Regions from separate parts of the Tepidiforma sp. genome, predicted to be linked through region 1. Evidence: riboswitches for the same ligand, from Rfam matches in the RefSeq annotation. Region 1 holds a riboswitch; each other region holds the start of a gene.

Region 1 (10,300 bases):
GACATGGCCGCCGCCCGCGCCGCCGTCGACGAGCTCGGCCCGGCCCGGCCCGCCATCCTCCGCAAAGACTTCATCATCGACGAGTACCAGCTCCTCGAAGCCCGCGTCCACGGCGCTGACGCCGTCCTCCTCATCGTCGCCGCGCTGGATGACGCGGTGCTCCGCCGCCTCTACGATGGCGCCCGCGCCCTCGGCATGCAGGCCCTCGTCGAAGTGAACGACGCCGACGAAATGGCCCGCGCCGCCAGCCTCGGCGCCCCGCTCATCGGCATCAACAACCGCGACCTCCGCAGCTTCCGGGTCGACCTCGCGACCACCGACCGCCTCGCCAGCCTCGCGCCCCCCGGCGCCCTCCTCGCTGCCCTCAGCGGCATCAGCAGCCGCGCCGATGTCGAGCGCTTCATGGCCGTCGGCGCCGCCGCCGTCCTCGTCGGCGAGTCGCTCATGCTCGCGCCCGACCCCGCCGCGAAGGTCCGCGAACTCCGCGGCATCCCCGTCGCCGCACCCGGGAGCGCGCCGTGACGCTCGTCAAAATCTGCGGCATCCGCGATGCCGCGACGGCCCTCGCCGCCGCCGAGGCCGGCGCCGACTTCATCGGCCTCGTCTTCGCCGAATCGCGCCGCCAGGTCACCCCGCAGGCCTGCCACGATATCGTCGAAGCCCTCGCCGAGCGCCGCCGCCTCGCGCCGCCGCCCGCCGACCTCGGCGGGCCCGCCCGCGGCGAAGTCTCCGCCCGCTCCTGGTTCCCTGCCTGGGCCGACGCCATCGAGCTCGCCCTTGCCCGCGCCCGGCCCCTCCTCGTCGGCGTCTTCGCCCGCATGACCCCCGCCGAGGTCAACGATATCGCCGAGGCCGCCCGCCTCGACCTCGTCCAGCTCTCCGGCGGCGAAGACGACGCCTTCGTCCGCGCCGTCCAGCGCCCCGTCCTCCGCACCATCCACGTCCGCGAAGGCGACGACACCGCCGATATCACCGAGCGCATCATCCCCGGCCTCGCCGCCGCGACGCTCCTCGATACGGCCGTCCCCGGCGCCCTCGGCGGCACCGGCACCGCCTTCGACTGGACGCTCGCCGAAGACGTCGCCGCCCGCTTCCCCGTCGTCCTCGCCGGCGGCCTCACGCCCGAAAACGTCGGCGATGCCGTCCGCACCGTCCGGCCCTGGGCCGTCGATGTCTCCTCCGGTGTCGAAACCGATGCCGCCAAAGACCCCGAAAAAATCCGCGCGTTCATCCGCGCCGCGAAAGGTGCCAGCCGTGACCGTTGAGACTGCCTCCCCGCTCTCCCCGCGCTTCGGCGAGTTCGGCGGCCGCTACATTCCCGAGACCCTCGTCGCCGCCCACGAAGACCTCGAGGCCGCCTACCTCGAAGCCCGCAGCGACCCCGCCTTCCAGCAGGAGCTCGACCACCTCCTCCGCCACTACGTCGGCCGCCCGACGCCGCTCTACTTCGCCGAGCGCCTCAGCCGCGAAGTCGGCGGCGCCCGCATCTGGCTCAAGCGCGAAGACCTCGCCCACACCGGCGCCCACAAGATCAACAACGCCCTCGGCCAGGCCCTCCTCGCACGCCGCCTCGGCAAGACCCGCATCATCGCCGAGACCGGCGCCGGCCAGCACGGCGTCGCCACCGCCACCGTCTGCGCCATGCTCGGCCTCGAATGCGTCGTCTACATGGGCTCCGAGGATGTCCGCCGGCAGTCGCTCAACGCCTTCCGCATGAAGATGCTCGGCGCCACCCTCATCTCCGTCGATTCCGGCTCGAAGACGCTCAAAGACGCCATCAACGAAGCGATGCGCGACTGGGTCACCAACGTCCGCACGACCCACTACATCATCGGCTCCGCCATCGGCCCCCACCCCTTCCCCACCATCGTCCGCGATTTCCAGTCCGTCATCGGCCGCGAGGCCCGCGCGCAGATGCTCGAGCAGGCCGGTCGCCTCCCCGATGCCGCCGTCGCCTGCGTGGGCGGTGGCTCGAACGCCATCGGCCTCTTCCACCCCTTCCTCGATGACCCCGTGCGCCTCGTCGGCGTCGAAGCCGGCGGCGACGGCGTCGGCACCGGCAAACACTCCGCCACCCTCGTCGCCGGCCGCCCCGGCGTCCTCCACGGCACACGCACCTACCTGCTCCAGGACCCGAACGGCCAAATCCTCGAAACGCACAGCATCTCCGCCGGCCTCGACTACCCCGGCGTCGGCCCCGAACACTCCTGGCTCAAGACCAGCGAGCGCGCCGAGTACGTTGCCGTCGACGACCGCCAGGCGCTCGAAGGCTTCCAGGCCCTCACCCGGGCGGAGGGCATCATCCCCGCCCTCGAACCGAGCCACGCCATCTACTACGCCATCCAGCTCGCCCGCGAACTCGGCCCCGGCAAGGACATCCTCGTCGGCCTCTCCGGCCGCGGCGACAAGGACATGCACACCGTCGCCGCCGCCCTCGGGGTGACGCTCTGAGCGCTCCGGCGCCCCGCCCGCTCGTCCCCTGGGGGCCGCGCCAGGCCGCTGCCGGCATCGCCGCCTTCGTCGGCCTCATGGTCCTCACCAACGTCGCGGTCGCGCTCGTCGCCCTCGCCACCGGCCACGACTTCCGCGCCCGCGACGTCGGCGACACGTTCGAAAAGGCCGCCCGCATCGCGCAGTACGCGGCCGACCGGCTCGCCGCCGCGCAGGCCGGCGCGCCCCTCCCGGAGCCGCCCGACCTCCTCGCCGACCAGGCCAGCCTCCAGATCCTCTTCATCGTCACCGCCGTCTCGCAGGCTGCCATCATCGCCTACACCGGCATCATCACCGGCCTCACCGGCCGCGAACTCATCCGTGCTCTCGGTCTCCGCCGCTTCCCGCTGGCCGGGGCCTGGCTCCCGCTCGCGGCCGTCTTCGCCGCCTACGTCGGCACCTTCGCCTGGGTGCAGCTCGTCGATGCCCTCGGCCTCACCTGGCTCGAACCGCGCAGCACCGTCCCCATCGAAATCACCCGCGATGACCTCACCCTCAGCATCGCCGCCGCCGTCACCCTCGTCGGCGCCCCCGTCACCGAAGAGCTCTTCTTCCGCGGCCTCGTCTTCGGCGGCTTCAGCCGCTGGGGCTTCTGGCCCGCCGCCCTCCTCTCCGGCTTCCTCTTCTCGCTCGTCCACTTCGACCCGGGCAGCGTCGTCCCCTTCCTCGCCATCGGCGTCGCCCTCGCCTGGCTCTACCAGCGCAGCGGCACCCTCTGGTATCCCATCCTCTTCCACTTCGCCTTCAACGCCGTCAGCTTTACCATCCTCGCGTTCGGATGAACGGCCGCCTCCGCCCCGCGCCATGGAGCGAACTCCACGTCCTCGCGGGGCTCTGGCTGGCCGTCCTCGCCTACGTCATCCCCTTCTTCCTCATCCAGCCCGTCGCGAACCTGTTCGGCGCCCAGGCCGGCTTCCGCGATGCCGGCGACGCCTTCGAAAAGGCCGCCCGCGTCGCCAGCTGGGCCGACCTCGCCCTCGCCCGCGCGGCCGCGGGCAACCCCCTCCCGGAGCCCCCGCGCCTCCTCGGCGACCCGGTCGCTGCCCGCGTCGCCTGGGTCATGGCCCTCGTCAGCTCGGCCCTGTTCGTCGCCGTCGCACTCCTCGCGCCTCGCCGCCCGCTCCGCGAGGTGCTCGGCGCTGTCGGCCTCGACCGCTTCGACGCCGGCCGGCTCTGGCTCCCCGCTCTCTGCGTCGCCATCGCCTATCCGCTGACGGGCCTCTACGCCGCCGCCGTCCGCGCCCTCGGCCTCGGCCCGCTCATCCCCTCCCCTTCGCCCGAGGGGCTCGAACCCGTCCTCCGCGACCCCGCCGCGCTCGCGCTCTACGGGCTCGCGACCGTCGTCGCCGCGCCGGTCAGCGAAGAAGCCGTTTACCGCGGCCTCGCCTTCACCGGCACGCTCCGCTGGGGCTTTTGGCCCGCCGCCGCCTTCAGCTCGGCTCTCTTCGCCCTCAGCCACCGCGAGCTCGCCACGCTCCTCCCCTTCTTCGCCATCGGCCTCGTCATCGCCTGGCTCTACGCCCGCTCCGGCAGCCTCTGGGATGCCGTCGCCTTCCATGTGCTCTTCAACGGCCTCAGCTTTATCCTGCTCCTCGCGAGGTACTGACCGCCCCATGTCCCAGCGTCTCCGCGACACCTTCGCCCGCGCCCGCGAAGCCGGCCGCTCCCTCTTCATCGGCTACGTCACCGCCGGCTACCCCCGCCGCGACGAGACCGTGCCCATCCTGCTCGCCATGCAGGAAGGCGGCGCCGACGTCATCGAACTCGGCGTCCCCTTCTCCGACCCCATGGCCGACGGCGCCACCATCCAGCACGCGAACCAGGTCGCCCTCGAACAGGGCGTTTCCCTCGCCGATTGCTTCGATTTCATCCGCGCGGCGCGCGCGCAGGGCCTCACCGCGCCCGTCATCCTCATGGGCTACTACAACCCGATCCTCGCCCGCGGCGAAGTCCGCGCCTGCGCTGAAGCCGCGGCTGCCGGCGCCGACGGCTGGATCGTCGTCGACCTCCCGCCCGAGGAGGCCGGCAGCTTCCTCGCCGCCTGCCGCGCGCACGACCTCAGCTTCGTCCCCCTCGTCGCCCCGACCACCCGCGACGAGCGCATCCCCCGCATCGCCGCGTGCGCCGATGCCTTCCTCTACTGCGTCAGCGTGACCGGCACCACCGGCAAAGGCAACGTCGCGCTCGATGCTCTCCCGGCCTTCATCCAGCGCGTCCGCGCACAGACGAACCTGCCCCTCGCCGTCGGCTTCGGCATCACCAGCCGCCAGCAGGCCGAAGCCGTCCGCTCCATCGCCGATGCCGCAGTCATCGGCTCTGCTATAATCAGCGCCATCGACGCTGCGGCGGAAGACCGCCGCGCGCAGAGCGTCAGGGAGTTCGTGGAGGATGTCTCCGGCCGATAGCGGACAGGTGATCGCGGCCCACAGACGGCCGGCTGCGCCTCAACAGGCGTGGCCGCGTCCCCCTGTGGGCCGTGCATATGGCAGTCCGCCGGCCGGGGCCTTTGGCGCCCGCCGATCCTGAGCGCACTGCCATCACACCCACGGAACACCCAGGAGGACCTGCGCGTATGCCCGTCCGCGGCGTCCGCGGCGCAACCACTGTCGACCGCAACCAGAAGGAAGAAATCCTCGAGCGCACCCGCGAGCTCCTCGTCCACATGGTCGAGGCCAACGGCATCCGCACCGAGGACATCGCCTCCGCCTGGCTGACCACCACCCCCGACGTCTACGCCGAATTCCCGGCCGTCGCCGCCCGCCAGCTCGGGTGGACGCAGGTCCCCCTCATGCAGAGCCACGAAATGTCCGTCCCCGGCATGCTCCCCCTCTGCATCCGGGTGCTCCTCCACTGGAACACGGATAAAGCCCAGAGTGAAATCCGCCACATCTACCTGCGCGAGGCCGCCCGCCTGCGGCCCGACCTCGCGTCCCCAACCCCCTGAACTACCTCGAAACGGAGCAAAAGAACCCGTGATCATCGTCGTTTCCCCGGAAGCCACCCCGGACGACCTCGACGTCATCATCAAGCGCGTCGAAGAAACCGGCCGCCAGGCCCACCTCTCCGTCGGCCAGGAGCGCACCATCATCGGCGTCATCGGCTCCGATGAGCCCGGCCTCGAAGACATCTTCCTCGCGCTCCCCCGCGTCGAATCCGTCCACCGCGTCACCCGCCCCTACAAGCTCGCCTCCCGCGACTTCCATCCCGCCGATTCCATCATCGACGTCGGCTACGGCGTCAAAGTCGGCGGCACCGAGCTCGCCATCATGGCCGGCCCCTGCTCCATCGAAAACGAAGAGCACATCTTCGATTCCGCCCGCGCCGTCAAAGCCGCCGGCGCCAACATCCTCCGCGGCGGCGCCTTCAAGCCCCGCACCTCCCCCTACACCTTCCGCGGCCTCGGCGAAGAAGGCCTCCGCTACCTCCACGCCGCCGGCAAGGCCCACGGCCTCCCCGTCATTACCGAGCTCATGAGCGTCCGCGATATCGACGCCGTCTGCGAATACGCCGATATCATCCAGATCGGCGCCCGCAACATGCAGAACTTCATCCTCCTCGATGAAGTCGGCCGCGTGAAGAAGCCCGTCATGCTCAAGCGCGGGCTCTCCGGCCAAATCGAAGAGTGGCTCCTCGCTGCCGAGTACATCATGGCCCAGGGCAACCCGAACGTGATCCTCTGCGAGCGCGGCATCCGCACCTTCGAAACCGCCTACCGCAACACGTTCGACGTCAACGCCATCCCCCTCGCGCGCGAGCTCAGCCACCTGCCCGTCATCGCCGACCCTTCCCACGGCACCGGCAAAGCCTCCCTCGTCACGCCGATCGCGATGGCCGCCATCGCCGCCGGCGCCGACGGCCTCATGATCGAGGTCCACAACAACCCCGACCACGCCCTCTCCGACGGCGCCCAGTCGTTGACATACGACCGCTTCGCCGGGATGATGCGCTCGGTCGGCGCTATCGCCGCTGCAGTCGAGCGGACGCTCCCGGGGGTGTGGGCGCCTGCCAGCGCGTGATAGCGCACACGGTCGCAAGACCGCACCGGCGCCGCCTCAGCGGGGGGGCATCGCGCCGGCAGGAGCCATGGCAGAAATCTCGCTGCCCGTCTTCCAGGGGCCGCTCGACCTCCTTCTCCACCTCATCGAGAAGGACGACCTCGATATCACCGCCGTCTCCCTCGTCGCGGTGACCGACCAGTACCTCGCCGCCATCCACACCGGCGAAGGCTTCGACCCCTCCGCCCTCGCCGAATTCGTCGCCATCGGCGCCCGCCTCATCTACCTGAAGTCCCGCGCCCTCCTCCCCCGCCCGCAGGGGGAGGAGGCGCCCTCGCTCGAAGACGACGACGTCGGCCAGGAGCTCGTCGAACTCCTCCGCGAATACCGCCGCTTCCTCCAGGTCGTCGACCTCCTCGAAGCCCGCCAGGACGCCGGCCTCCGCATCTACACCCGCCTCGCCCCGCCTCCCGACCTCCCGGAAGCCTCCCCCCTCGAAGGCGTCAGTATCGAGCGCCTCCACGCTCTCATGCTCCGGCTCCTCCAGCGCAAGCCTGCCGACCCGGCGCCCCGCGCCATCCTCCCCCGCGATACCGCCATCACCCTCGCTCAGCGCCTCGAGCAGTTCCGCGACCGCCTCCGCCGCCGGGGCCGCTTCTCCTTCCGGCGCGCCATCCTCGAATGCGCGAACCGCCTCGAAGTCGTCGTCTCCTTCCTCGCCGTCCTCGAACTCCTCCGCGCCGGCGAAGCCGACGCCCTCCAGGAAACCCCCTGGGGCGATATCCAGGTCGTCGCGCTCGCCCCCGCCGCCTGACCGCACCACCGCCGCCTCCATCTTCCGCCACGCACCCCGCCCTGCTACCCTCACTGCAAGCGTCAAGAGGGCGTCCCCGCCCGGCAACCTGGTTATGCCTCCAAGGTGCCAAACCGACGCGGCCCCGCGGCACCCGCCGCCGGGCAACAAAAGGCGGGCTTGCGGGAAGGCCCGCCCCTCGCCGCCGCACCCCAGCGGCACGGGGGGATTTTTCATGCCCGCGCGAAGGCAACTCCACCACCGAAAGGGCTCCACGTGTCCGAACGCAAGCTCCTCACCTCCGAATCCGTCACCGAAGGCCACCCCGACAAAATCTGCGACCAGATCAGCGACGCCGTCCTCGATGCCCTCCTCGAACAGGACCCCGCCTCCCGCGTCGCCTGCGAAACCGCCACCACCAACGGCCTCGTCCTCGTCATGGGGGAAATCACCACCCATGGCTACGTCGATATCAACAAGCTCGTCCGCAAGACCATCGTCGATATCGGCTACGACTCCTCCGAAAAAGGCTTCGACGGCCACACCTGCGGCGTCATCACCTCCATCGCCGAGCAGTCCGCCGATATCGCCCGCGGCGTCAATAACACCGACCCCCGCTCCATCGGCGCCGGCGACCAGGGCATGATGATGGGCTTCGCCTGCAGCGAAACCCCCGAATACATGCCCCTCACCATCTCCCTCGCCCACCGGCTCACCCGCCGCCTCGCCGAAGTCCGCAAATCCGGCACCCTCCCCTGGGTCTGGCCCGACGGCAAGTCCCAGGTCACCGTCGAATACGACGAACACTGGAACCCCCTCCAGGTCGATACCGTCGTCATCTCCACCCAGCACTCCCCCGACGTCGAAGACCCCGAGTTCATCACCACCCAGGTGACGAAGCACGTCATCGAGCCCGTCGTCGGCCCGCTCCTCAGCAAGGACGTCACCATCCACGTCAACCCCACCGGCCGCTTCGTCATCGGCGGCCCCCGCGGCGATGCCGGCCTCACCGGCCGCAAGATCATCGTCGATACCTATGGCGGCGTCGCCCGCCACGGCGGCGGCGCCTTCTCGGGCAAGGACCCGACGAAGGTCGACCGCTCCGGCGCCTACGCTGCCCGCTGGGTCGCCAAGAACATCGTCGCCGCCGGCCTGGCCACCCGCTGCGAATTCATGCTCTCCTACGCCATCGGCGTCTCCGAGCCCACCTCCATCGGCATCGAAACGTTCGGCACCGGCGTCGTCCCCGATTCGGTCATCCTCGCCGCCGTCCGCCGCCTCTTCGATCTCCGCCCCGGCGCCATCATCGAGGACCTCGGCCTCCGCCGGCCGATCTACCGGCCGACCGCCGCCTACGGGCACTTCGGCCGCACCGACCTCGATCTCCCCTGGGAGGACACCTCCCGGGCTGCCGACCTCCGCGCCGCCGCCGGCCGCTGACCGCCGCGCCCGCGTGGACGCCATCCTCCTCGTCGGCGGCCAGGGCACCCGGCTGCGCCCCCTCACCGCCCGCCGCCACAAGAGCCTCGTGCCCGTCTGCAACCGGCCCGCCATCGACTACCTCTTCGCGTGGCTCGAGCGCTCCGGCATCCGCCGCGCCATCCTCGCCCTCGGCCTCGCCAACGAAGACCTCGCGGCCCGCTACCCCGCCGGCCGGCACCGCGGCCTCGAGGTCCTCCCCATCATCGAAACCGCCCGCCTCGAATCCGGCGGCGCCATCCGCAACGCCGTCGAAACCGCCGGCATCGACGACCGCTTCCTCGTCCTCAACGGCGATGTCTACCTCGATTTCGATTTCGCCGCCGCACTCCGCGCCCATGTCGATCGCGCCGCCGACCTGACCCTCGCCCTCCACGACGTCGACGACCCCTCCAGTTTCGGCGTCGCGGTCTGCGGCCCGGATGGCCTCGTCACCGGCTTCGTCGAAAAGCCGCCCCCCGGCGAGGCCCCGTCCCGCCTCGTCAACGCCGGCGCATGGATTTTCGAACGCCGCCTCGTCGACGAAATTCCCCCTGGCGCCGTCCGCGTCGAAGAGACCCTCTTCCCCTCCCTCGTCGCCCGCCGCCGGGTCGTCCTCGGCTACCGCTTCGAAGGCCACTGGGCCGACCTCGGGACGCCAGCCCGCTACCTCGCCCTCCACCACGCCCTCCTCGAAGCCGGGAACGCCGTCCACCCCGCCGCCGCGGTCCACCCCACTGCCGTGCTCGAACGCGCGGCCGTCGGCGAAGGCTCGGCCGTCGGCCCGCGGGCCAGCCTGCGCGGCTCGGTGCTCTGGGAGCGCGTCGACGTCGGCGAAGCCGCCGAGCTCGTCGACACCATCGCCGCCGACGGCGCCCGCATCGGCCCCGGCGCCCGCCTTCGCGGCTGCGTCATCGGCCCCGGCGCGACCATCGGCCCCGGCGCAGCGCCCCCGCCGGGCACGATCGTTGACGCAGACGGCCAGTATCATGAGGCCCATGCCGGATAACCCCGTTCGCTTCGGCACCGATGGCTGGCGCGCCATCATCGCCGATACCTTCACCTTCGAAAACGTCCGCGCCTGCGCCCGCGCCGTCGCCGACCACTTCGCCGAGCACGGCGGCACCGCCCGCCCCCTCGTCGTCGGCTACGACACCCGCTTCCTCTCCGACCACTTCGCGCGCGATGTCGCCCGCGTGCTCGCCGCCGCCGGCTTCACCGTCCAGCTCGCCGACCGGCCAGCCCCGACACCCGCGATCAGCTACCGGATCATCGAAACCGGCGCCGCCGGCGGCGTCGTCGTCACCAGCTCCCACAACCCTTTCAACTGGAACGGCATCAAAGTCAAACCTCACTACGGCGGCAGCGCCAGCCCCGAGATCGTCGCCGATATCGAGCGCCGCGTCCCGGCCATCCTCGAAAACCCCGCCGACGTTGCCATGGCGCCCGCGGACACGGACGCCATCACCGCCTTCGATCCCATCCCCGGCTACCTCGCCGCCCTCGGCCGGCAGGTCAATCTCCAGCGCATCCGCAGCGCCGGCCTCGCCGTCGCCGTCGACCC
Region 2 (10,300 bases), on a different contig from region 1:
AGGCCCTGGATGTTGCAGTGGATATCGGAGACGATGCCGAGGCGCACCCGCGCTCCCTATTCGAAGATGCTCGTCACCACCTCTTCGATGGAGCGCTGCACTTCGGAGTCGTCGGTGAGGGCCCAGGTGATGGCGACCTGGCAGGCGCGGCGGGCGGGGATGCCCTGCGCGATGAGCCGGCCGGCGTAGACGAGGAGGCGGGTGCTGACGCCCTCGCCGAGGCCGTGCTCCTTCAGGTTCCGCACCTTCTCGCCGAGGCGGGCGAGGTCCATGGCGGTGCGGTCGTCGCAGCCGGATTCGTGGGCGATGATCTGCGCCTCCGCGTCGCGCGGCGGGTAATTGAATTCGATGGCGATGAAGCGCTGCCGGGTCGAATGCTTCAGGTCCTTGAGCGCGCTCTGGTAGCCCGGGTTGTAGCTGATGACGAGCAGGAAGCCGTCGGCTGCCTCGATGACCTGGCCGAGCTTCTCGATCGGCAGCAGCCGGCGGTAGTCCGTCAGCGGGTGGATGAGGACGGTCGTATCCTTGCGCGCTTCGACCACTTCGTCGAGGTAGCAGATGGCGCCGACTTTCACTGCGCGGGTGAGCGGGCCATCGACCCAGCGGGTGCCGTCGGTATCGAGCAGGTAGCGGCCGACGAGGTCGCTGGCGGTCAGGTCTTCGTGGCAGGCGACGGTGATGAGCGGCATCCGGTGCTCGACCTCTTCGCCCGTGCGGGAGGAGACCTTCATCATCGGCCGGCCGAGGCGGTAGGCCATGTATTCGACGAAGCGCGTCTTGCCGGCGCCAGTCGGGCCCTTGAGCAGGACGGGGATGCGCTGGCGGTAGGCGGTTTCGAAGAGCTGCACCTCGTCCCCGATGGGGAGGTAGTACGGCTCTTCGTGGACGCTGTATTCCTCGACGGCGTAAATCGTTGCGCCCTGGACGGACCCGTTCTCGGCCACTGGCTAGTTCCTCCCGGCTGCGCTGCGCAGCCGCTCTTGAAGTGCTTCCCAGGCCTGCTGGATGCGCGCGTTCAGCTCTTCCAGCGTGCCATTGTTCTCGATGATGACGTGCCCGCGGCGGATGCGCTCTTCGTTCGTGAGCTGCGAGGCGATGCGGGCGCGCGCCGCCTCCGGGTCGAGCCCGTTCCGGGCCGCCAGCCGCTGCACGGCGATCTCCGGGTCGACGACGACGACCCAAATCTCGTCCACGAGGTCTTCCCAGCCGGCTTCGAAGAGGACCGCCGCTTCGAGCACGACGAGCTCGTTGCCGGCCGCTTCGAACTCGGCCAGCTGCTCGCTGGCGAGCCGGCGGATGCCGGGCCAGACGATATCGGTCAGCTTCTTCAGCTCCTCGGGCTTGCCGAAGACTTTGCCGCCGAGCACCTTCCGGTCGATCGTCCCGTCTGGCGCGACGACGTCCTGGCCGAACGTCTCGATGACCTTGCGGTAGGTGTCGGTGCCGGGGTCGTAGGTGCGGTGGCCGAGCACGTCGGCGTCGATGACGGGGATGCCGCGGTCGCGGAAGAAGGTGGTCACGGTCGACTTGCCGCTGGCGATGCCGCCCGTCAGCCCGATTACGTGCACGAAGGACTCCGGCTGTGGTGGTCTGAACTTACAGTGTACGCCCGCGGGTGGAGGGTCACAAACCGGCGTCACCGGCGGGAGCCGCTGCCTTCCGCGGCGCCCGGTTCGCCGCCGAACCGCCGCTCGAGGTAGACGTAGCCGGCGAGGACGAGCGCGCCGCCGACCGCCGCGATGACGGCGCCGAGGATGACATCGGCCGTATTGAAGCGGATGAAGAGGTAGAGGATGAAGGTGACGATGAAGCCGAACTGGAAGGCGTTCAGGTACGGCCGGAGCGCGCGGAGCATGCCGGCATTCTACGCCGGGCCGGGCGCCGCGTAGCGCGCCTCGAGCTGCGCCGCCTCATCGAGGATGTGGCGGTAGCGGGCGTGCACCTCCCGGTCGGCGGCGAGCGCGGCGGCGCGGTCGCGCGGCGTAAGCGCCCCGGCTGCCGCGAGCGCTTCGAACTCGTCGCGGTCCTCCTCGAGGAGGACGTCGCCCGGGAGCACCCACCAGTCGAGCGCGAGGTCGCGGTAGCTCACCCCGCCCGGGCCGATCGCCACATCGGCAACGGCATCGAAGCGGTGCGCGAGGAGGCCGCCGTCCGGGCCGCGCCAGCGGTAGAGGTTGTACGGGCGGCGCGCCCAGAAGTAGCCGAGCGACACGGAGCCTGGCGGCACCGCGACGGGGATATCGGGCGGGCCGCCGCCCAGCTGCATGCGGAAGCGGACGAGCGCGAACCCCCGGCCGAGGTGGAGGAGTTCCGTCGGGTACTCCCGGACCGTCCCGTCCGGCTTCACTTTCCGTTCGAGGTAGACGTCCATCGCAGCGGCTGCCCCCGCGCGCTATTCTGCCGCCGAAACCCCGTTGGAGCCCGAGCCCATGAGTGAACCCGGCTACAGCAACATCCGCTACGAGAAGCGCGATGCCATCGCCGTCATCACCATCGACCGCGAGCAGGCGCTCAACGCCATCGATGCGAAGACCTCGAGCGAGATGTACCGCGCGTGGTGCGACTTCCGCGACGATGATGCGCTCCGCGTCGCCATCCTGACGGGCGTCGGCGAGAAGGCGTTCTCGACGGGGATGGACCTCGTCGCGACCGCCCGCGGCGAGAACCAGTTCGAAGGCGGCAAGCCGGTGCCGTTCGGCGGCTTCACCAAGCGGATGACGATCGATAAGCCGATCATCGCCGCCATCAACGGCTACTGCCTCGCCGGCGGGCTCGAGCTGGCGCTCGCCTGCGACATCCGCATCTGCACGCCGGAAGCCCGGTTCGGCCTCCCCGAAGTGCGCTGGGCGATCATGCCCGGCGCCGGCGGCACGCAGCGGCTCCCCCGCGCCATCCCGCAGGCGTGGGCGAACTACCTCATCCTCACCGGCGAGCAGATCGACGCCGAGACGGCGATGCGCATCGGGCTCGTCTCGCACGTCGTGCCGCGCGAGGAGCTGATGGACCGCGCGCTCCAGATCGCGGGCGTCATCTGCGAGCGCGGGCCGCTCGCCGTGCGCGCGGCGAAAGAAGCGATCCGGCGCGGCCTCGACATGCCGCTCGAACACGGGCTCGCCTTCGAAGACCTCCTGCTCGGCCGGCTGTTCGCCAGCGAGGACGCGAAGGAAGGCCCGCGCGCCTTCGCCGAGAAGCGGAAGCCCAACTACACGGGGAGGTAGCCCATGACGCCGGCCGGCCGGCTGACGGCAGTGCTGGGCGGCTGGCTCCTGCTCGTCCTGCTGCCGGCGTGCTCCGGCGAACCCCGGCCGCCTGCCGCGCCCGCGGGCGCCGAAGCCCGCGCCGAGCGCATCCGCGAGAACGGCCTCGCCACGCTCCGGAGCCGGGTGACGGTGACCTTCGACCGCCCCGCCGAGTTCGCCGATTCGCGCATCCCGCTCGCTTCGCACTTCGAACTGCGCATCGCCCTCGCCGAAGGCGGCTCCCGCCGCCAGCTCGTCGCCGCCGCCGAGCGGAGCACCGCGAACCGGCGGGAAGTCGTGCTGACGGTCGATGCGCTCGTGACCGAAGGGAGCGTGCTGACCGTCTCGCGCCGGGCGTTCGACCCGCGGGCGAGCGGCAGCTTCGAGGTGCCGGTAGCTGCCGACCTCAGCCCGCTCGCCGCGCTCCTCGCCTCCAGCGCCCTCACGCCGGCCGACCCGGCCTTCTTCGACCCCCCGGAGGAGCGCGAGCCGGACCCGGCGACAGATGACCCGGCGGCGATGCGGGAAGCGCTCCGCCGGCACCTCGCCGTGCGCGGATCGGATGCCGCGACGAGCGCCGATGCCCTCGCCGTCTACGACGCCATCCCGGCGGCGACCGTCCCGTCGCCGAAGCTCCGCGCCGCGCTCGCGGCGCTGACGGGGACGTTCGCCGAGCCCGCGCTGGCCGACCTGCTCACCCCGGCGAACTGCACCGGCCAGCCGGCAGCGAGCATCGACTTCCGCGAGCCGCCGGGGATGGAGCGGCTGCTCGCGCGGGTCACCTCCACCGGCACGGGCGCGCGGGTGGTCTCCATTCACCCTTCCCTGCGCGGCGAGCGGTTCGAGCTGCTCATCCCGCTCCTCGCCCACGAGGCGGTCCATTGCGACCAGTTCGACAGCCGGGTCGAGGAGGTGGCCGCCACCGCCTTCGATACGCTCCTCTTCCTCCGGCTCGTCGCCGCGAACCCGACGCTCGCCGAAGAGCGGACGCGGCTGGCGCGGGAGCTGCGCATCGACGCCCTCGCGATGGTCAACAGCGGGGCAGTGCTGCCGGAGTCGATCGGCGTGCTGCGGTCGCCCGGCGTGGAGGCGGCGCTCCCCGGGACGAACGCGCCCTACCGCTCCTTCGCCGAGCTGGTGACAACGGCCTACCCGACGGTCACGGCGCTCCAGTCGCCGCTCGAGCCGCTCGCGGCGGCCTACATGGCGGCGCTGGCGGCCGAGACGGGCGCGGCGGCGGGCGACCCGTTCGACCTCCGCTACCTCGACGGCCTGCTGGCGCAGGCGCTGGACGGCGCGAGCCTCGTCGCCGTCATCCGGGCCTTCGGCCTCGAGCCGGCCGATTGACGCGCGATCTTGCCGCGTTAGCGTCGGCCCGTGCTAGCATGTGAGGAAATCCCGCGAACGTGGCCGCTCGTATCGAGATGGGGTTGAGGGACCGGCCCGGTGAAACCCCGGCAACCTGCCCGGCGGGTAAGGTGCCAAATCCGGCCTCCCGGGAGCATCCCGGGGGAAAGATGAGAGCGACTTCGCTCCGAAACACGGCCCACGCGGAACGAGGAGTTGCCGAGATGGTTGAGTTCCTGGGCCGAATGGTCATGCTCTAGCCCCTCACCCGAAGGGGCCTCCCGCACCGTCTTCGCCGCCCGTCCGCCCGCGCGTCAGCCGACGCCCTGCGCCCGCGCGGGCCCACGCTCCGAAGGGAGGAAGAGCATGAGCTTTGCCAAGAATCTCCGCTGCCGCGAATGCCACCGCGAATACCCGCTCGAAGCGCGCCACGTCTGCGACTTCTGCTTCGGGCCCGTCGAAGTCACCTACGACTACGACGCCATCCGGAAGGCCGTCAGCCGTGAGCGCATCGAGCGCGGGCCGGCCTCGCTCTGGCGCTACCGCGACTACCTGCCCTGCGATGCCGAATCGGCGATCGATATCGGCGCCGGGTTCACCCCCCTCATCCGGGCGAAGAACCTCGGCAAAGCGCTGGGCCTGAACAACCTCTACATCAAGAACGACACCGTGAACCCGACGTGGTCGTTCAAGGACCGCGTGGTCGCCGTGGCGAGCAGCCGCGCGCGGGAGCTGGGCTACGACAAGCTCGCCTGCGCCAGCACGGGCAACCTCGCCAACAGCGTCAGCGCCCACGCCGCCGCCGCCGGCATGGAGGCCGTCGTCTTCATCCCGCACGACCTCGAACTCGGGAAGGTGCTCGGCTCGAGCATCTACGGCCCGACACTCGTGAAGGTGCGGGGCAACTACGACGCCGTGAACCGGCTCTGCGCGGAGCTCGCCGGCGCCTACAACTGGGCGTTCGTGAACGTGAACGTGCGGCCCTACTACTCCGAAGGCTCGAAGACGCTCGGCTTCGAAGTCGCGGAGCAGCTCGGCTGGCGCGCGCCCGACCATTGCGTCGTGCCGATCGCCTCCGGCTCGCTCTTCGTGAAGATCCGGAAGGGGCTGCAGGAGCTCTGGAAGACGGGCCTCATCGATGAGCCCAAGACCCGGATGAGCGGCGCGCAGGCCGCCGGCTGCTCGCCCGTGGCGACGGCCTGGCAGGAGGGCTCGATGAACTTCCGGCCCCAGCGGCCGAACACCATCGCGAAGTCGCTCGCCATCGGCAACCCCGCCGACGGCTACTACAGCCTCGTCCAGCTGCAGGAGACCGGAGGCGCCTGCGGCAGCGTCACCGACGACGAAATCGTCGCCGGCATGAAGCTGCTGGCGGAGACGGAGGGGATCTTCGCGGAGACGGCCGGCGGCGTCACCGTCGCCTCGCTCAAGCAGCTCGCCGCGCAGGGCCGCATCCACCCGGATGAGCTGACCGTCGCCTTCATCACCGGGGCCGGGTTCAAGACGGTCGAAGCCGTCGCCGAGGCGCTCAACCCGCCGCTCGAAATCGAGGCCACGATGGAGAGCTTCGAGGCGGCGTACAATGCCCGCGTAGCGCAGGGAGTCGCGTGATGGCCGTCAAACGCGTCCGCTTCACATTTCCCGAGAACCTGATCCGCGAGCCGATCATCTACCGCCTCGGCCACGAGTTCCAGGTCATCACCAACGTCCGCATGGCCGACGTCGACGAGAAGACCGGCTGGGTCGTCCTCGAACTGGAGGGCGACCCGGACGAGATCGAGCGGAGCCTCGCCTGGGCGCAGGAGCGCGGCGTCCGCGTCGACCCGGTCACGGGCGACATCGTCGAAGGCTGAGCCCGCGCCTTCAGCACCGCGTCACGACGAACTTCGCAGAGGAAGGAACTGCCCACGTGCCTGTCAATGTCCGCATCCCGCAGCCGCTCCGCCCCCTCACGGGCAACCAGTCGACGGTAACCGCCGAGGGCCCAACGCTCGAGGCGCTCGTCGCCAACCTCGAATCCGCCTACCCTGGCATCAAGGAGCGGATGGTCGACGAAGCCGGCCAGATTCGCCGGTTCGTGAATATTTATGTCAATGGCGACGACGTCCGCTTCCTCGACGGCATGCAGACGGCGCTCAAGGACGGCGACGAGGTGAGCATCGTGCCGGCCGTGGCCGGCGGCGCGTAGCGGCGGGCCTTTAGGCGTTCCGCACGGCCTCTTCGAGCCGGGCCGTCGCCTCCTGGTACGACGTGCCGGGTTCGAACCGGATCGGCTCGCCGATGCTGACGCGGACGCGCGCCCGCGGGTGCGGCAGCCACTTCCCTTCGTAGAAGCCCGGGCGGAGGACGTCGATCCGCATCGGGAGGACCGGGACGCCGGTTTCGACCGCGAGCAGGCCGGTGCCGGATTTGAACGGCTGCATCGGGCCGATGACGGTCAGCTTCCCCTCGGGGAAGATGAGGACGTTCCAGCCCTCGCCGAGCATCTTCGCCACGTATTCGAGGCTTTCGCGCACGCCGGAGCCTTCCTTCGCGAAGGGGAAGGCGTTGCCGAGCAGGCTGGCGAAGAACCCCCGCAGCCGGTTTCCGAAGATGTCGCTGGCCGCGGCGGCGATCGCCACGCGCCGCCGGAAGCCGGGCGGCATGCTCCGCAGCAGCATCGCCTGGTCCAGGTGCATGTTGTGGTTCGAGATGATGAGGCAGGGCTGCTGCACCGTCGCGAACCGCTCCCGCCCGCGCACTTCGACGCTGTAGCCGAGCCGCAGCAGCGGGAAGACGAACCACGAGAGCAGCGCGTGGCGGAGCCACTGGACCGTGCGCCAGCGCGGCCACGTGGGGAACTTGCGGATGCGGACCTTCCGTTCGCCTTTGGCTACCATGCGCCGAAGCTCACCGATGGTAGTCTGCGGACCGACGTCGGCATCGTCTACGTAGACGCCGATATCATCCTCGATGGCCGAGAGCAGCTCGACCCGCGCCAGCGAATCGAGGCCGAGGTCGGCGCCGAGGTTCGTCTCGTCGGTGAGCGGCGCGCCGGGCCGGGCGATGGCCGCGATGATGCGGAGCAGCGGGTCGCCGGTTTCGATGGTCTGCACCGCCGGGGCCGGCTGCTGCTCGCGCACCCACGCCTCGACGAGCGGCCGCCGCACCTTCAGCGTGTGCGTCCGCGGGAAATCCGGCTCCGGCCACGTGCTCCACGCGAGGATCTGCTGGCGCGCATCGAGCTGCCGGTTCGCGAGACGGACCGCCTCGGCGGCTGACCCGGGCTCCGCCTCTGCGATGACGGCGTGGAGGACGACCTGCCCGTCCCGCTTCAGGCCGAGCACGACGGCGTCGGTCACGCCCGGCTGGCGGCGCAGCACCGCTTCGAGGTCCTCCGGGTAGACGTTCTGGCCGTCGGCGAGGACGATGAGGTCCTTTTTCCGGCCCTTCAGGTAGAGGTAGCCGTCCTGCAGGTAGCCGAGGTCGCCCGTGCGATACCAGCCGTCTTCGAACGAGGCGGCCGTCGCCTCCGGGGCCTCCCAGTAGCCGGTGAAGACGTTTTCGCCGCGGGTGAGGACTTCGCCGTCCTCCGCGATGCGGACCTGCTGGCCGGGCAGCGGCCGGCCGACGCTGCCGATGCGGCGGTCCTCCCGGGGGTTGATGGTGACGATGGGTGCGCACTCGGTGGTGCCGTAGCCTTCGACCACGGCGATGCCCATCGCTTCCCACTTCAGCTGCACCTCCGGGTCGATCGCCGCGCCGCCGCTGGCGACGAAATCGAGCGCGCCGCCGAACCGGGAGAGCACCGGCCGGAAGAGCAGCCGACGCGCGCGGGCGGGCAGCGGCTGGCCGATGGTGCGGAGGAAGCGGAGCAGACCGAGCCGGTGCCGGGCCGCCGCCTCCCGCTCGATGCCAGCCATGAAGAGGCTGAGCACCTGCGGCACCCCGATGATGACCGTCGGCTTCCACTCCTGCATGGTGCGGCTGAGCGAAGCCGGCTGCCGGCTCGTCGGGTAGCAGACGGCGGCCCCGGCGGCGATCGGCGCGAAGCAGCCCGCCGTCTGCTCGAACATGTGGCTGAGCGGCAGCAGCGACAGCATCCGCGTCCCCGGGCCGATATCGATGACTGCGAGCCCCGCCTCCACGTTCGCCACGATGTTCCGGTGGGTCAGCATCACGCCCTTCGGGTCGCCGGTGGTGCCGGAGGTGAAGATGATCTCGGCGAGGTCGCCCCCGGCGAGCGGCGGCCCTTCGAAGCGGCCGTCGAGCGGCGGCCGGGCGTCCTCGAGCACGATGACGGGGACCTCGAGGGCTGCAAGCGCCTCCGCCTGCGAGCGGCCGGCGAACGCGAGCTTCGGGCGAACCCGCTCGACCACCCGGGCGGCGAACTCCGGCGCGCTGCGGACGTCGAGCGGGACGAGGACGCCGCCGGCGATGAACGTGCCGAACATGGCCGCGACCCACTCGGGCTGGTTCGGCGCCCATGCGATGACCCGGTCGCCCTTCTCGATGCCCCGCGACGCGAAAAGCCGCGCCCACGCGTGCGCCCGGCGGGCGAGCTCGGCGTAGGTGTAGCGCGTCGTGCGGACACCGAGCCGCATCGTGAGCGCGAGGCGGTCCGGGTGGCGCTCTGCCGACCGTTCGAGCAGCTCGATGAGCGTGTTCATGCGGGCAGCGCGCGGGCGAATTCGCGCACGCGCAAGTCGGCATCGCAGACGATGGGGCGGAAGTGACTGAAGCAGAGGGTGTCGAAGTCCAGCTCGGCGAGCCGGCGGATGGATGCCGCCGCCTGCGCCATGTCCTGCGTGAAGAGCCGGTGCGGCAGCATCAGCCGGCCGAACCGGTACTGCATCGCATCGCCGACGATGAGCACGCCGCGCTCTTCGAAGTGGAGCGCGATGGAGCCCGGCGTGTGCCCCGGCACGTGGACGATGCGCATCCCGCCGAGCGCCGGGAATTCATCGCCATCGCGCAGGTAGACGTCGATCCGCGCCCGGCCGGGGTCGACCCACTGGAGGTACGGTTCGCAGATGCGCGCGAGGAGCGGGTGGGTGAAAGGGTTGGGCAGCGGGTCGTCGCTGTCGATGTGGTGCGCCTCGGCGAGGTGGATGCCGGCCCGCGCCGGCACCCGCCGCTGGAGCTCCGGCAGCCCGCCGACGTGGTCGAGGTGGCCGTGCGTGATGATGATGTCGGCGACGTCGTCCGGGGAACGCCCGAGTTCGCGGATCGCCTCGAGGATGCGTTCGCCCGAGCCCGGCGCGCCGGTATCGATGACGGTGATCCGCTCCTCGACGGCAAGGTACGCGCGGGACGCCCGCGTGCGCACCTGGTAGAGGCCCGGAACGACCTCGACGAAGGGGCGCAGCGGCTCGGGGCGGAGCTCCTGCCACCGCTCGTGCCAGGCGGCGCGGCGCGTTTCGGGCGGGCGGTTCATGGTCCGGGGACAGGATAACAGCAAGGGGGCGGTGCGGTGGCCGGCCGGAGGGCAGATGGAAGCAGAGCAGTAGGAGAAGGGACAGAACCGAAAGCCGGCCACCGCACCCGGGTGGGACAATGTGAAGACTATCACGAGCGAACGGCGCTCGGGAAGACGCCCGTCCATCGAAGTTTCCGCGGGCGGCGATTGAGCGCGCGCTCACCAAACCCGAACGGAATTCGCTTGCAGGCCGGGAAGCCGTCCCCCACAATCGGTGCACACGGCAGCAGCCGAACGACCCGACAGCAGAAAAAGG
Region 3 (10,300 bases), on a different contig from region 1:
CCGAGGCCCCCCGTTGAACGACCGCTGCTCGCCGAAATAGCCGCTCACCCACACCTCGCCGCCGAGTTCAATCGGGATGATGAACGGCAGCTGCCATTGCCGCGGCGTCACCGTCGCATACAGGGCATCGAGCCGCGGCTGCTCCGGCTCGAGCGGCGGCCCTTCCGGCGGCGGCGCGTTCGGGTCCGGCGGCGGGAGCCAGATGTCGTCCCACGTCCACTGCGTGGCGCGCACCGTAATCGGCTCCGAAAACCGGAACGTCCCCCCGACGGCGTCCGTCGCCGTCACCTCGAGCACCGCCGGCCCCGGCGGGTCGGCCACACCGAACCCGACGAACCCTTCCACGCCCCGCGGCCCCGGGCTCAGCGGCGAGACCCGCCCGAAGGCCCGGGCCGCCGCCGTCACTGCATGGTCGACCTCGAGGTAGATCGCGCCGCCCTGGAACGGCGTCCGGAACGACAGCCGAACCGCCGGCCGCGGCCCGTCCGTCCCGACGCCCGGGAGCACCACCCGATGGGGCAGCGCCGCCTGCGCCTGCGCCATCCCGCCCGGCGCCCCGGCAGCCCGCACCGCCTGGCCGAGGACCGCGCCCGGGGCTGCTAGCCCGAGCCCGAGCGCCGCAATCACCCGCCGCCGCGTCGCCATGCCGAGAGGCTACCCGCTCCCGTTCGGTCCGTCATCACCCCCGGGCAAACGGGCCGTTACCGGGTCGTATCGACCGGGCCGAGCGCCCGCCGCGCCGCGTCCCGCGCCCCGTCCACCACCGCCAGCAGCCGCGCCGGCTGCGGAATCCCCCGGAGCACGAAGTTCTGCACCACGCCCGCCGTCTGGCACTGCACGTCGCCGAAGTCGAACAGCGTCTGCAGCACGCCGTGCCGCTCGACCCGCAGGTCCTCGACATCGACGAGGTCGGTCGAGGCCATCTGGTGGTGGAACCAGTGCCGCTTCAGCGAATCGACCAGCCGCTGGTTCGTCACCACCCAGATGTCGTTCTGGTACCGGTACCACGTGAAGTAGCCGCGGACTGCCCAGTAGGCTACCCACGCCGCGATCACGAGCCCGCTCAGCAGCCCCGGCAACCCGCCGAACCCGTACGTCATCGCGACCGCCGCGATGGCGATGCCAGCCCCGCCGGCGCCCGCGATGACGATCCACGCCATCTTCAGGCTGAAGTACAGCCAGTGCCGCCGCACGAACGCCAGCACCGTCTCCCCGGGCTGGAGCGCGAACGGGAGCTTCTTCGAACTCGGGTCGCCGGGCATCGCGCCCGCCATCCTACCCCGCCGCCGGCCGCTTCGGCACCATCACCTTCCGCCGGAAGTAGCACACCTCTTCGCCGCGCTGGTTGAAGCCCCGCGTCTCCACCGTCACGATGCCGCGCGTCCCGTCCGACGTTTCCTTCTTCTCGAGCACGGTCGTCTCCGCACGGATCGTGTCGCCGTGGAAGGTCGGTTTCAGGTGCTTCAGGCTCTCGATCTCGAGATTCGCAATCGCCTTCCCCGAGACGTCCGGCACGCTCATCCCCAGCACCAGCGAATACACGAGGTTCCCCACCACCACGTTCTGCTTGAAGTGCGTCTCCTCCTCCGCGTACCACCGGTCGCTGTGGAGCGGGTGGTGGTTCATCGTGATGTCGCAGAAGAGGTGGTCCATCGCCTCGGTGATCGTCTTGCCGGGCCAGTGCTTGTAGACGTCGCCGACTTCGAAATCCTCGTAGTAGCGCCCGAACTTATCCCTGCCGTCGTGCACGGTCATGCTGCTCTTCCCTCCCTTGGCCGAAATTCCGCGTTTCGCCGCGTCCCCGAACGCTAGACGGGGTAATCCTTCACGATGTTCCGGGCGATGACGATCTTCTGGATGTCGCTCGTCCCCTCGGCGATGACCATCAGCGGCGCGTCGCGGTAGTACCGCTCCAGCGGCAGCTCCTTGCTGTAGCCGAGCCCGCCGTGGATCCGCATCGCATCGAGCACGCACTCCTGCGCGATCTCCGTCGCGAACAGCTTCGCCATGCCCGCGTCGAGGTCGCTCCGCGCGCCCGAGTCCTTCTTCCGCGCCGCATCCAGCGTCAGCAGCCGCGCCGCGCGAATCTTCGTGATCATCTCCGCCAGCCGCAGCTGCTGCGCTTGGTGCTCGAAAATCGGCTTGCCGAACGCTTCCCGCTTCTGGGCATACCGCACCGCGTCGTCGAACGCCGCCTGCGCGACGCCGACGCCGCGCGCCGCGACGTTGATGCGCCCGACTTCGAGCGCGCTCATCACGTGCTGGAAGCCCTGCCCTTCCTTCCCGCCGAGCACCTGCGAGGCCGGCACCCGGGCGTCATCGAACGTCAGCTCCGTCGTCTCGACGCCCTTGTAGCCGAGCTTCTCCAGCTTCCGCCCCGGCGTGAATCCCGGCGTCCCGGCATCGACGAGGAACGCGGTGATGCCTCGGTGCCGCGGCTGCGCCTCCGGGTCCGTCTTCGTCAGCACGAGGTAGACGCCCGCCCGCTGGCCGTTCGTCACCCACATCTTCTGGCCGTTGATGATGTAGTCGTCGCCGTCCCGCCGCGCTGTCGTCTTGATCGCCTGCGCATCCGACCCCGCATCGGGCTCCGTGATGCTGAGCGCGCACCGGATTTCCGGCTCCACGAGCCGCGGCAGGTACTTCTGCTTCTGCTCCTCGGTGCCGTACTCGCTGATGGCGTACCCCACGAGGACGTGCGTGTTGATGATGCCCGCGAGGCTCATCCAGCCCCGCGCCAGCTCCATGCAGACGCCAGCGTAGCACTCGAAGGTCAGGTCCAGCCCGCCGTACTTCTCCGGGATCTTGATGCCGAAGAGCCCCATCTCCGACATCCCCTTCACCAGCGGCTCCGGGAACTCGTCCGCGTGTTCGTAGTGGCTGGCGACCGGCTTCACCTCCCGGTCGACCCACACCCCGACGTTCGTGACGATCTCCCGCGCAATCGGGTCGGCGATGTCAGCTGCGTAGTCCCTGGCCATGCAACAGTCCTGTTTGAATTCGTGTGTGCGAAGTATCACCCACCTGCCGCCTAGGGACGATGCGCCCGCCCACCTGCCGCGCGCGAACCCGTTAGAATTGCGCGAATGAACGGCAGCCGAACCGCCCTCGGGTTCGCGGGGAGCCGCTCTGGTGGCTGAATTCCGGCCCGCCCCCGCGCTGCCCGGCCGTTCCCGCGGCCCCTCCTTCCGCGCGGCCCTCGTCGTCTTCGACAACCGGCACTACCGGCTGCTCTGGCTCTCCTCCCTTTTCTCTTTCACCGGGATGCAGATGCAGATGGTCGCCCGCGCCCTCCTCGCGTGGGAGCTGACCGGCTCGTTCGGCGCCGTCGGGCTCATCTCGCTCTCCTTCGGCTTGCCGATGCTCCTCTTCTCGCTCGTCGGCGGATCTCTCGCCGACCGCTTCGAAAAGCGGAACCTCACCCTCGCCTCGCAGGTCGCCACCGGCACGCTCGCGCTCATCAGCGCCCTCATGCTCGTGACTGGCACCATCACCATCGGCTGGCTCTTCGTCCTCGGCCTCGGCGGCGGCACGGCGATGGCCCTCGGCATGCCCGCCCGGATGCCGCTCATGGTCTATCTGGTCGGCCCGCAGAACCTCATGGCCGCCATGGCGATGTCCAACGCCGCCATGAACGCGACCCGCCTCTTCGGCCCGGCCGTCGCCGGGGCGATGGCCGCCGCCTGGAACCTCGAGTCCGTCTACTTCACCCAGGCCGCGCTCTACGCTGTTGCCTGCCTCGCCCTCCTGGGCATTCCCACCGGCCTCGGCAGCGCGATGCCCCACCCCGGCGCCGCCCGCCAGGGCATGTGGCGCGAAATCGGCGATGGCCTCCGTTACGTCCTCTCCGACCCGCGCCTCCGCACGCTCAACCTGATGATGTTCACCGTCGCCTTCTTCGTGATGCCCTACGTCATGCTCCTCGCCGGCTTCGTCCAGGAAGACCTCGGCAAAGGCGAACGCGAATACGGCCTCCTGCAGTCGGTCTCCGGGGTCGGCGCGCTGCTGGCGTCGCTCGTCATCGCGTCGCTCACCGAATTCGACCGCAAGGCGCTCCTCCAGTGGGCTTCGGGCATCGTCGGCGGCGCCGGGCTCGTCGCGCTCGCCGCCGGTTCCCAGGCGTTTGGATTCGGCGGCGCGCTCGCCGCGACGCTCGTCCTCGGCCTCGCGCTCACCGCCTACCAGACCATCAACAGCACGCTCACGATGGAGGCCGCCCGCCCCGAGTTCTACGGCCGCGTCATGAGCATCAACATGCTCAGCTTCAGCGCCATGCCGCTCATGGCCTGGCCGCTCGGGCAGCTCGCCGACGCCATCGGCGCCCGCGCGATGTTCACCGGCCAGGGCATCTTCGTCGCCGCCTTCCTCGTGCTCATGGCGCTCCTCCAGCCGCGGCACATCTTCGGCCGCTCGGCGGCGCCAGCCACGCCCGAAGCGCCGCGCCCCGCGCCGGGACCCGCGCTCGGCAACTGACCGGCCCCCGCGCGAACGAACGCCCGGCCGCATGCGGCCGGGCGTCTCGGGTTCCAGCGTTTCCGCAAGGGAACGGGGCGCTACGCCCCCTTCAGCGTCTTCAGGCCCTCGCGCGGCGCGCCGACGAGGATCGCCATGTTCCCGTCCGGGTGCCGGTTCTCGTACATCAGCTGGTGGCACAGCCCCGTCTCCTCGAACTTGAACACCTTCGAGAGGCACGGGTCGATCTTCCCGGCCACCACGAGGTCGTTGAACGCGTACGACTGCTCGTCGTTCGCGAAGTGCGAGCCCTGCAGCCGCTTCTGCCGCATCCACAGGTAGCGCAGGTCGACGTCGGCGTTGTAGCCCGTCGTCCCCGCGCAGATCACCACCATGCCGCCCGTGTCGCACACGAACATCGAGGTCGGCACCGTGTCCTGGCCCGGGTGCTCGAACACGATCCGCGGGTTCTTCCGCTCGCCGAGGATGTCCCAGATCGCCTTGCCGAACGCCCGCGCGCCGGCCGTGAACCGGGCCATCGCCTCGTTATCCTGCCAGTCCGGCAGCCGGCCCCAGTGGTCGAAATTCTTCCGGTTGATGCAGCCCACGGCGCCCAGCCGCATGCAGAAATCGAACTTCGATTCGTTCGAAACCACCGCAATCGGCTTCGCGCCGACCTGCGCCGCCAGCTGGATGGCCATCGAGCCGAGCCCGCCGGCGCCGCCCCACACCAGCACCACGTCCCCTTCCTTCACCGTATGCGGCGGCCACCCGAACAGCATCCGGTACGCGGTCGCGCCGACCAGCGTCGGCGCCGCTGCCTCCTCCCACGTCAGGTGCGGCGCCTTCGGCATGCACTGGTGCGCCTGCACCTTGGTGAACTGCGCGAACGACCCCCACGTCGTCTCGTACCCCCAGATGCGGTAGCTCGGGTGGTACATCGGGTCGAGCCCGGCCTTGATCTCCGGCGCGTGCACGTCCCACGTCCCGCAGTGGATGACGACCTCGTCGCCCACCTTCAGGTTCTTCACGTTCGAACCCACCGCCCAGACGATGCCGGAGGCATCCGACCCGCCGATGTGGTGGTCCCACGGCTGGCCTTCCTTCTGCCGCGCCGCGATGACGTCCACCGGGACGCCGAGGCCCGCCCAGACGTTGTTGTAGTTCACGCCGGCCGCCATCACGTACACCAGCACGTCGTCCGGCCCCGGTTCCGGCACGTCGATGACTTCGACCTGGAACGCCTGCGTCGGCTGGCCGAAGCGGGACTGCCGGATGACCTGGGCGTACATCTTCTTCGGCACGTGGCCGAGCGGCGGCATCTCGCCGATGTCGTAGAGATCCTTCAGCACTTGCGTCGTCATTCCTTGCTCCTCGGGCAGGCCTCGCGGCCCGTCCCTTCGCGGGTCTGGCACCGGTCCACGGGCCGAATGGACCCAATGCTAGCCGATCGCTATCGACGGGTAAACGGGCATTCGCTTCCAGCCATAGACGGCGCGTATACGACAGCGATTTCGTCTATGCCAGCGCAACCTCAGCGCCGTCCCGGGCGCTCCGGTAGCAGGCATCGACCACCCGGTGGGCCGCCAGCGCCGTCCGGAAATCCGGGAACGCCGGCCGCCGCTCGGCCGCGCACCGGAGGAACGCCACATCCTCCATCATCCCCGCCCGTGCCAGCTCGGCCGTCCCCTCGTCCAGCCCCGTCAGCTCCACGTACCGCTCGAACACCTCCTCCGCGCTCATCTCGCGCACCGGTCCGCTGCGGCCCTGCACCCGGATCGGCCCGAGGAAGTCGTGCTCGGTCGCGAAATACCCGCCTTCGAAGAACACCTCGAGGTAGCGCGTGGACGGCCGGTCGTCGAGGCCGTGCCACACCGACGTCAGCGTGGTCTGGTGCCCGCCTTCGTGCTGGAAGGTCACCAGCGCCACGTCTTCGATGCCCGGGTGCCCCGGCGTCGCCTCCCGTGTGTGGCACCGCACCGCCGTAACTTCCCCGAACAGCCATCGGAAGACGTCGACGTCATGAATCGAGTGCTCGATGAGCGTCCCGCCGCCGGCCCGTTCGAAACTCCCCCGCCACGTGCTCCGGTAGTGGCCCCGGATGGGGAAGAACTGGTCGTCCCGCAAATGCGCCGTGAGCAGCGGCCCGAGCCCCGGGTCGCGCATGAGGTCCGCCAGCACGGTCAGCACCGGCGAGTACCGCAGCACGAGCCCGACCTGGTTGATGACCCCGGCCCCCTCGACCGCCGCGACCATCTCTTCGACTTCCGGCAGCGTCCGCGCGAGCGGCTTCTCGCAGAACACGTCCAGCCCCCGCCGCGCCGCTTCCCGGACGAGCGCCGGGTGCTCCGCCGTCTCTGTGCAGATGTAGACCGCCGTCAGCCCCGGGAACCCGAACAGCTCCGCCGCGTCGTCGGTCACCAGCTCCGCGCCGACGATCGCCCCGAACGCTTCCGCCCGCGCCCGGTCCCGGTCGCACACCGCGACGTAGCGCGCCTCCGCTGCCCCGGCCCGGATGGCGCCGCGCAGGTTGCGCGAGTGGAACCGGCCGATATGGCCGCAGCCGATGAGTCCAACGACGGGAACGGGCACGGGGCGTACCGCCTTCGCGAGTTTTCCGGCATTTTACGGCCGCCTTGCCCAACGCCGGGTGAACGCCCCCGCCGCCCGTGCCATGCTCGATTCGCGGCCACCGGCGGGGGGATCCACCTGGGGGCGCACGTGACTCCCCGCCGGCGGCCGTTCCCGTTGAAACGAGACCAGATGAAACGAGGCCGGAACGCCCGCCAGTGATCTTGAGCGAGACCACGCCGGCATCGGAATCACCGCGCGCCCGTTTCGGGCATGCCCCGGTTGCGCGTCCCGCCCCGCCGTCCGAAACTCAGGGTGTTCCCCGGTAGCTCAACGGTAGAGCGCGCGGCTGTTAACCGCTAGGTTCGAGGTTCGAATCCTCGCCGGGGAGCCACCGCCTGTTGGCTGCGATCGAAACGGCGCGCTCGAGCGAGCGTGCCGTTGTTCGTTGAGGCCTTGACAGCCCCCGCGCCGTCCCTATCCTTTCCCTCGAAGCGTCCCGAGCGGCAGCGCGAGCTGCCCGGCAACCTGGTAACGCCGCCAAGGTGCCACCATGACGCGGCCCCGAACGACGGGGCAACCAACGGCGGGTAACGTCTACCCGCCCCTCGAAGCCGGAGGGGCGCCGGCATCCCGAACGCCAGCCCCTCCCCCGTGAGGGGCTTTTCGCTGCCCCGGAAAGGAGTTCGCACCCGCACGTTCGCGCCCCCGGCGCAATACCCCGCGGCACCCCGCCGCAACCCCGTCCCCAATCACGAGTGGCGCGAGGGACCTGGCCCGATGACCGCCCGGCAACCCCGGGGGAAGCCCCCGGAAGGTGCCCCAGCCAGGACCGATTGGAGGTGTCCCATGCGCGAAACCCGCTCCTTCCCTGTCACCAACCGCAAGACGCTCACGGCCCCCATCTCCGGCCGCATCGAGGCCATCCACCACCAGGGCTACGCCGTCGAAGTCCGCCTCGACACCCGCAACTCCTTCCACCTCCTCTTCGAAGACGTTCAGGACATCGTCCGCGCCTTCAAGTCTGACCTCCGCGGCCGCTTCGCCGTCTTCGATGGCCGCTTCGTCCACTTCCCGGCCGAGGCGCCGGCCGCCGCCTGACGCTTCCCCAGGAACGCAGCTGGCCCGGCCAAAATGGCCGGGCCAGCGTTGCTCGCATGCCTGGTGCTGAGGCTCGGGATCGAACCGAGGACACCGGCATTTTCAGTGCCGTGCTCTACCAACTGAGCTACCTCAGCGCCGTCGCTTCATGCTAGGTTCACCCCCGCCGCCCGGTCAAGGCGTCCCCGCCCGACCGGCGCTATCATTCCCCGCCATGAGCATCCGCCCCTTCGCCATCCACGTCCCCGACGAGGTCCTCGCCGACCTCCGCGAACGCCTCGCCCGCACCCGCTGGCCCGACCAGTTCGCCGATGCCGGCTGGGACTACGGCGCGAACCTGGGCTACATCCGCCAGCTCTGCGACTACTGGGCGAACGGCTACGACTGGCGCCTCCACGAAGGCCACCTCAACCGCTACCCCGGCTTCCTCGCCGACGTCGACGGCGTCGATATCCACTTCTGGCACATCGAGAGCGGCAAGCCCGGCGCCCTCCCCCTCCTCCTCATCCACGGCTGGCCGGGCTCTATCTTCGAGTTCTACTTCATCATCGACCGCCTCGTGAACCCGGCCGCCCACGGCCACACCGACGCCGACGCCTTCGACCTCGTCATCCCGGCCCTGCCCGGCTTCGGCTTCGGCGGCAAGCCCCGCGAGCGCGGCTGGGGCATCAGCCGCATCGCCGCTGCCTTCCACACCCTCATGACGCAGGAGCTCGGCTACCAGCGTTACGGCGTCCAGGGCGGCGACTGGGGCGGCATCATCTCCGCCAAGATGGCCTCGGCCTACCCCGGGCACGTCATCGGCGCCCACCTCAACTTCCTCTTCGTCCAGCCCCCGCCGGACCTGACCGACGACGACCGCCAGCGCATCGCCGAGCGCGACGCCTTCCAGGCGAACGAAACCGGCTACTCCCTCACACAGGGCACCAAGCCCGATTCGCTCACCCTCGCCCAGTCCGATTCGCCCGCCGGCCTCGCCGCCTGGATCGTCGAAAAGTTCCACACCTGGGGCGACGTCGGCGAGGACATCGAGAAGACGTTCTCGAAGGACGTCCTCCTCACCAACCTCATGTTCTACTGGGCGCCCAACAGCATCGCCAGCGCCGCCCGCATCTATTACGAAGCGCGCCGCGACCCCGCCGGGTTCGTCTACCCGAAGGTCGAAGTCCCCACCGGCGTCGCCGTCTTCCCGCGCGAACCATGGCGCGTCCCGCGCCGCTGGGCCGAGCAGCGCTTCAACATCGTCCACTGGACCGAGATGCCGCGCGGCGGCCACTTCGCTGCGCTCGAGCAGCCCGGCCTCCTCGCAGGCGACGTCATCGCCTTCTTCCGCCAGCCGCGCGGCTCCTGACCGGCGCCTAGGGGAGGTTGTGGGTATAGACCTCGTTGAAGGTGATGCGGTCGCCATCGAGCAGCACGAGGTCGAACCCCCGCAGCCGCCGCGTCGACCCGTCCGGCAGCGAAATCGTGCAGTACCAGCGGCCGCAGTAGCCCCCGGGAATCGGCCACACCTCATCGGGCGTGTACGCCATCGGCGGCGTCGCTGCGAACAGCCCCTCGAGGTACTGCTTCAGCGCCCCGTGGCCCTTGAGGCCGTTCGGCACCTGCGCATCCCGGTATTCCGTCTCCGGGTGGTAGAACTCCAGCAGCCGCGGCACGTCCTTCTCCGTCCACGCCCGCAGCCACTCCGCGTTGTACCGTTCGATGTCCACGCGCGCCTCCGTCCGGCTCAGCAGAGCCGGGGGCAAGTCTACCGCCTGCCCGCCGCCGCGCTAGGCCAGCTCGACGATCAGCGTCGCCCGCTCGTTGTCGATGGCGTTGATGGAGACGCGCGCCACGCCCGGCAGGTGCATCAGCCGCTCCTGGAAGTCGAGCAGCTCGCCGAATCCGCTCCCGCGCACGTCCACCTGCACCCGCTGCGGCGGCCGCGCGCCCGCGGGCTCGGCCCGTTCCGGCGGCTCTGCCGCGGGCCTCGCGCTGTGCTGACCTTTCAGTCCGCCAGCCAGCCCTTCGAGCCCCGACACCACCTGCGCGATGCCTGCCGCCGCCGCGAGGTACTCCTGCCGGAGCTGCATCAGGGGCGCGGCCAGCGCCTCCGCCAGCGCGGCGCCCACGGGCGTCGCCGGGGCTGCCTGCGCCCGGGTCGCTGCCGCCAGCCGCTCCTCGAGCTCGCCCA

What was found. Region 1 has a riboswitch for S-adenosylmethionine ahead of metK (methionine adenosyltransferase). Riboswitches for the same ligand answer to the same signal wherever they lie in the genome.
Region 2: linked by a shared signal. The riboswitch ahead of thrC (threonine synthase) and the one ahead of metK (methionine adenosyltransferase) in region 1 are both predicted to bind S-adenosylmethionine.
Region 3: linked by a shared signal. The riboswitch ahead of N2041_RS06005 (hypothetical protein) and the one ahead of metK (methionine adenosyltransferase) in region 1 are both predicted to bind S-adenosylmethionine.

The regions. Positions count from the first base shown of each region.
Region 1 is NZ_JANZZD010000006.1:53,357-63,656, reverse strand. Features, by position in the region: gene trpC (indole-3-glycerol phosphate synthase TrpC) at 1-522, shown strand, start outside; gene N2041_RS05040 (phosphoribosylanthranilate isomerase) at 519-1,265, shown strand; gene trpB (tryptophan synthase subunit beta) at 1,255-2,451, shown strand; gene N2041_RS05030 (type II CAAX endopeptidase family protein) at 2,529-3,272, shown strand; gene N2041_RS05025 (CPBP family intramembrane glutamic endopeptidase) at 3,269-4,096, shown strand; gene trpA (tryptophan synthase subunit alpha) at 4,104-4,895, shown strand; gene aroH (chorismate mutase) at 5,063-5,434, shown strand; gene aroF (3-deoxy-7-phosphoheptulonate synthase) at 5,463-6,506, shown strand; gene N2041_RS05005 (ScpA family protein) at 6,574-7,299, shown strand; SAM-I-IV-variant riboswitch at 7,354-7,460, shown strand; gene metK (methionine adenosyltransferase) at 7,555-8,718, shown strand; gene N2041_RS04995 (NDP-sugar synthase) at 8,732-9,745, shown strand; gene N2041_RS04990 (phosphoglucomutase/phosphomannomutase family protein) at 9,735-10,300, shown strand, end outside.
Region 2 is NZ_JANZZD010000005.1:10,825-21,124, reverse strand. Features, by position in the region: gene N2041_RS04030 (metallophosphoesterase) at 1-47, opposite strand, end outside; gene N2041_RS04025 (CbbQ/NirQ/NorQ/GpvN family protein) at 57-944, opposite strand; gene coaE (dephospho-CoA kinase) at 948-1,568, opposite strand; gene N2041_RS04015 (hypothetical protein) at 1,637-1,855, opposite strand; gene N2041_RS04010 (DUF402 domain-containing protein) at 1,865-2,371, opposite strand; gene N2041_RS04005 (enoyl-CoA hydratase-related protein) at 2,430-3,218, shown strand; gene N2041_RS04000 (hypothetical protein) at 3,222-4,586, shown strand; SAM riboswitch class I at 4,653-4,763, shown strand; gene thrC (threonine synthase) at 4,953-6,197, shown strand; gene N2041_RS03990 (NIL domain-containing protein) at 6,197-6,439, shown strand; gene N2041_RS03985 (ubiquitin-like small modifier protein 1) at 6,496-6,774, shown strand; gene N2041_RS03980 (AMP-binding protein) at 6,785-9,235, opposite strand; gene N2041_RS03975 (MBL fold metallo-hydrolase) at 9,232-10,002, opposite strand.
Region 3 is NZ_JANZZD010000008.1:3,912-14,211, forward strand. Features, by position in the region: gene N2041_RS05965 (M23 family metallopeptidase) at 1-645, opposite strand, end outside; gene N2041_RS05970 (hypothetical protein) at 702-1,262, opposite strand; gene N2041_RS05975 (MaoC family dehydratase) at 1,276-1,755, opposite strand; gene N2041_RS05980 (acyl-CoA dehydrogenase family protein) at 1,809-2,981, opposite strand; gene N2041_RS05985 (MFS transporter) at 3,133-4,473, shown strand; gene ccrA (crotonyl-CoA carboxylase/reductase) at 4,554-5,816, opposite strand; gene N2041_RS05995 (Gfo/Idh/MocA family oxidoreductase) at 5,971-7,044, opposite strand; tRNA gene N2041_RS06000 (tRNA-Asn) at 7,343-7,417, shown strand; SAM-I-IV-variant riboswitch at 7,513-7,617, shown strand; SAM riboswitch class I at 7,770-7,865, shown strand; gene N2041_RS06005 (hypothetical protein) at 7,873-8,124, shown strand; tRNA gene N2041_RS06010 (tRNA-Phe) at 8,186-8,261, opposite strand; gene N2041_RS06015 (epoxide hydrolase family protein) at 8,339-9,475, shown strand; gene N2041_RS06020 (nuclear transport factor 2 family protein) at 9,483-9,836, opposite strand; gene N2041_RS06025 (hypothetical protein) at 9,897-10,300, opposite strand, start outside.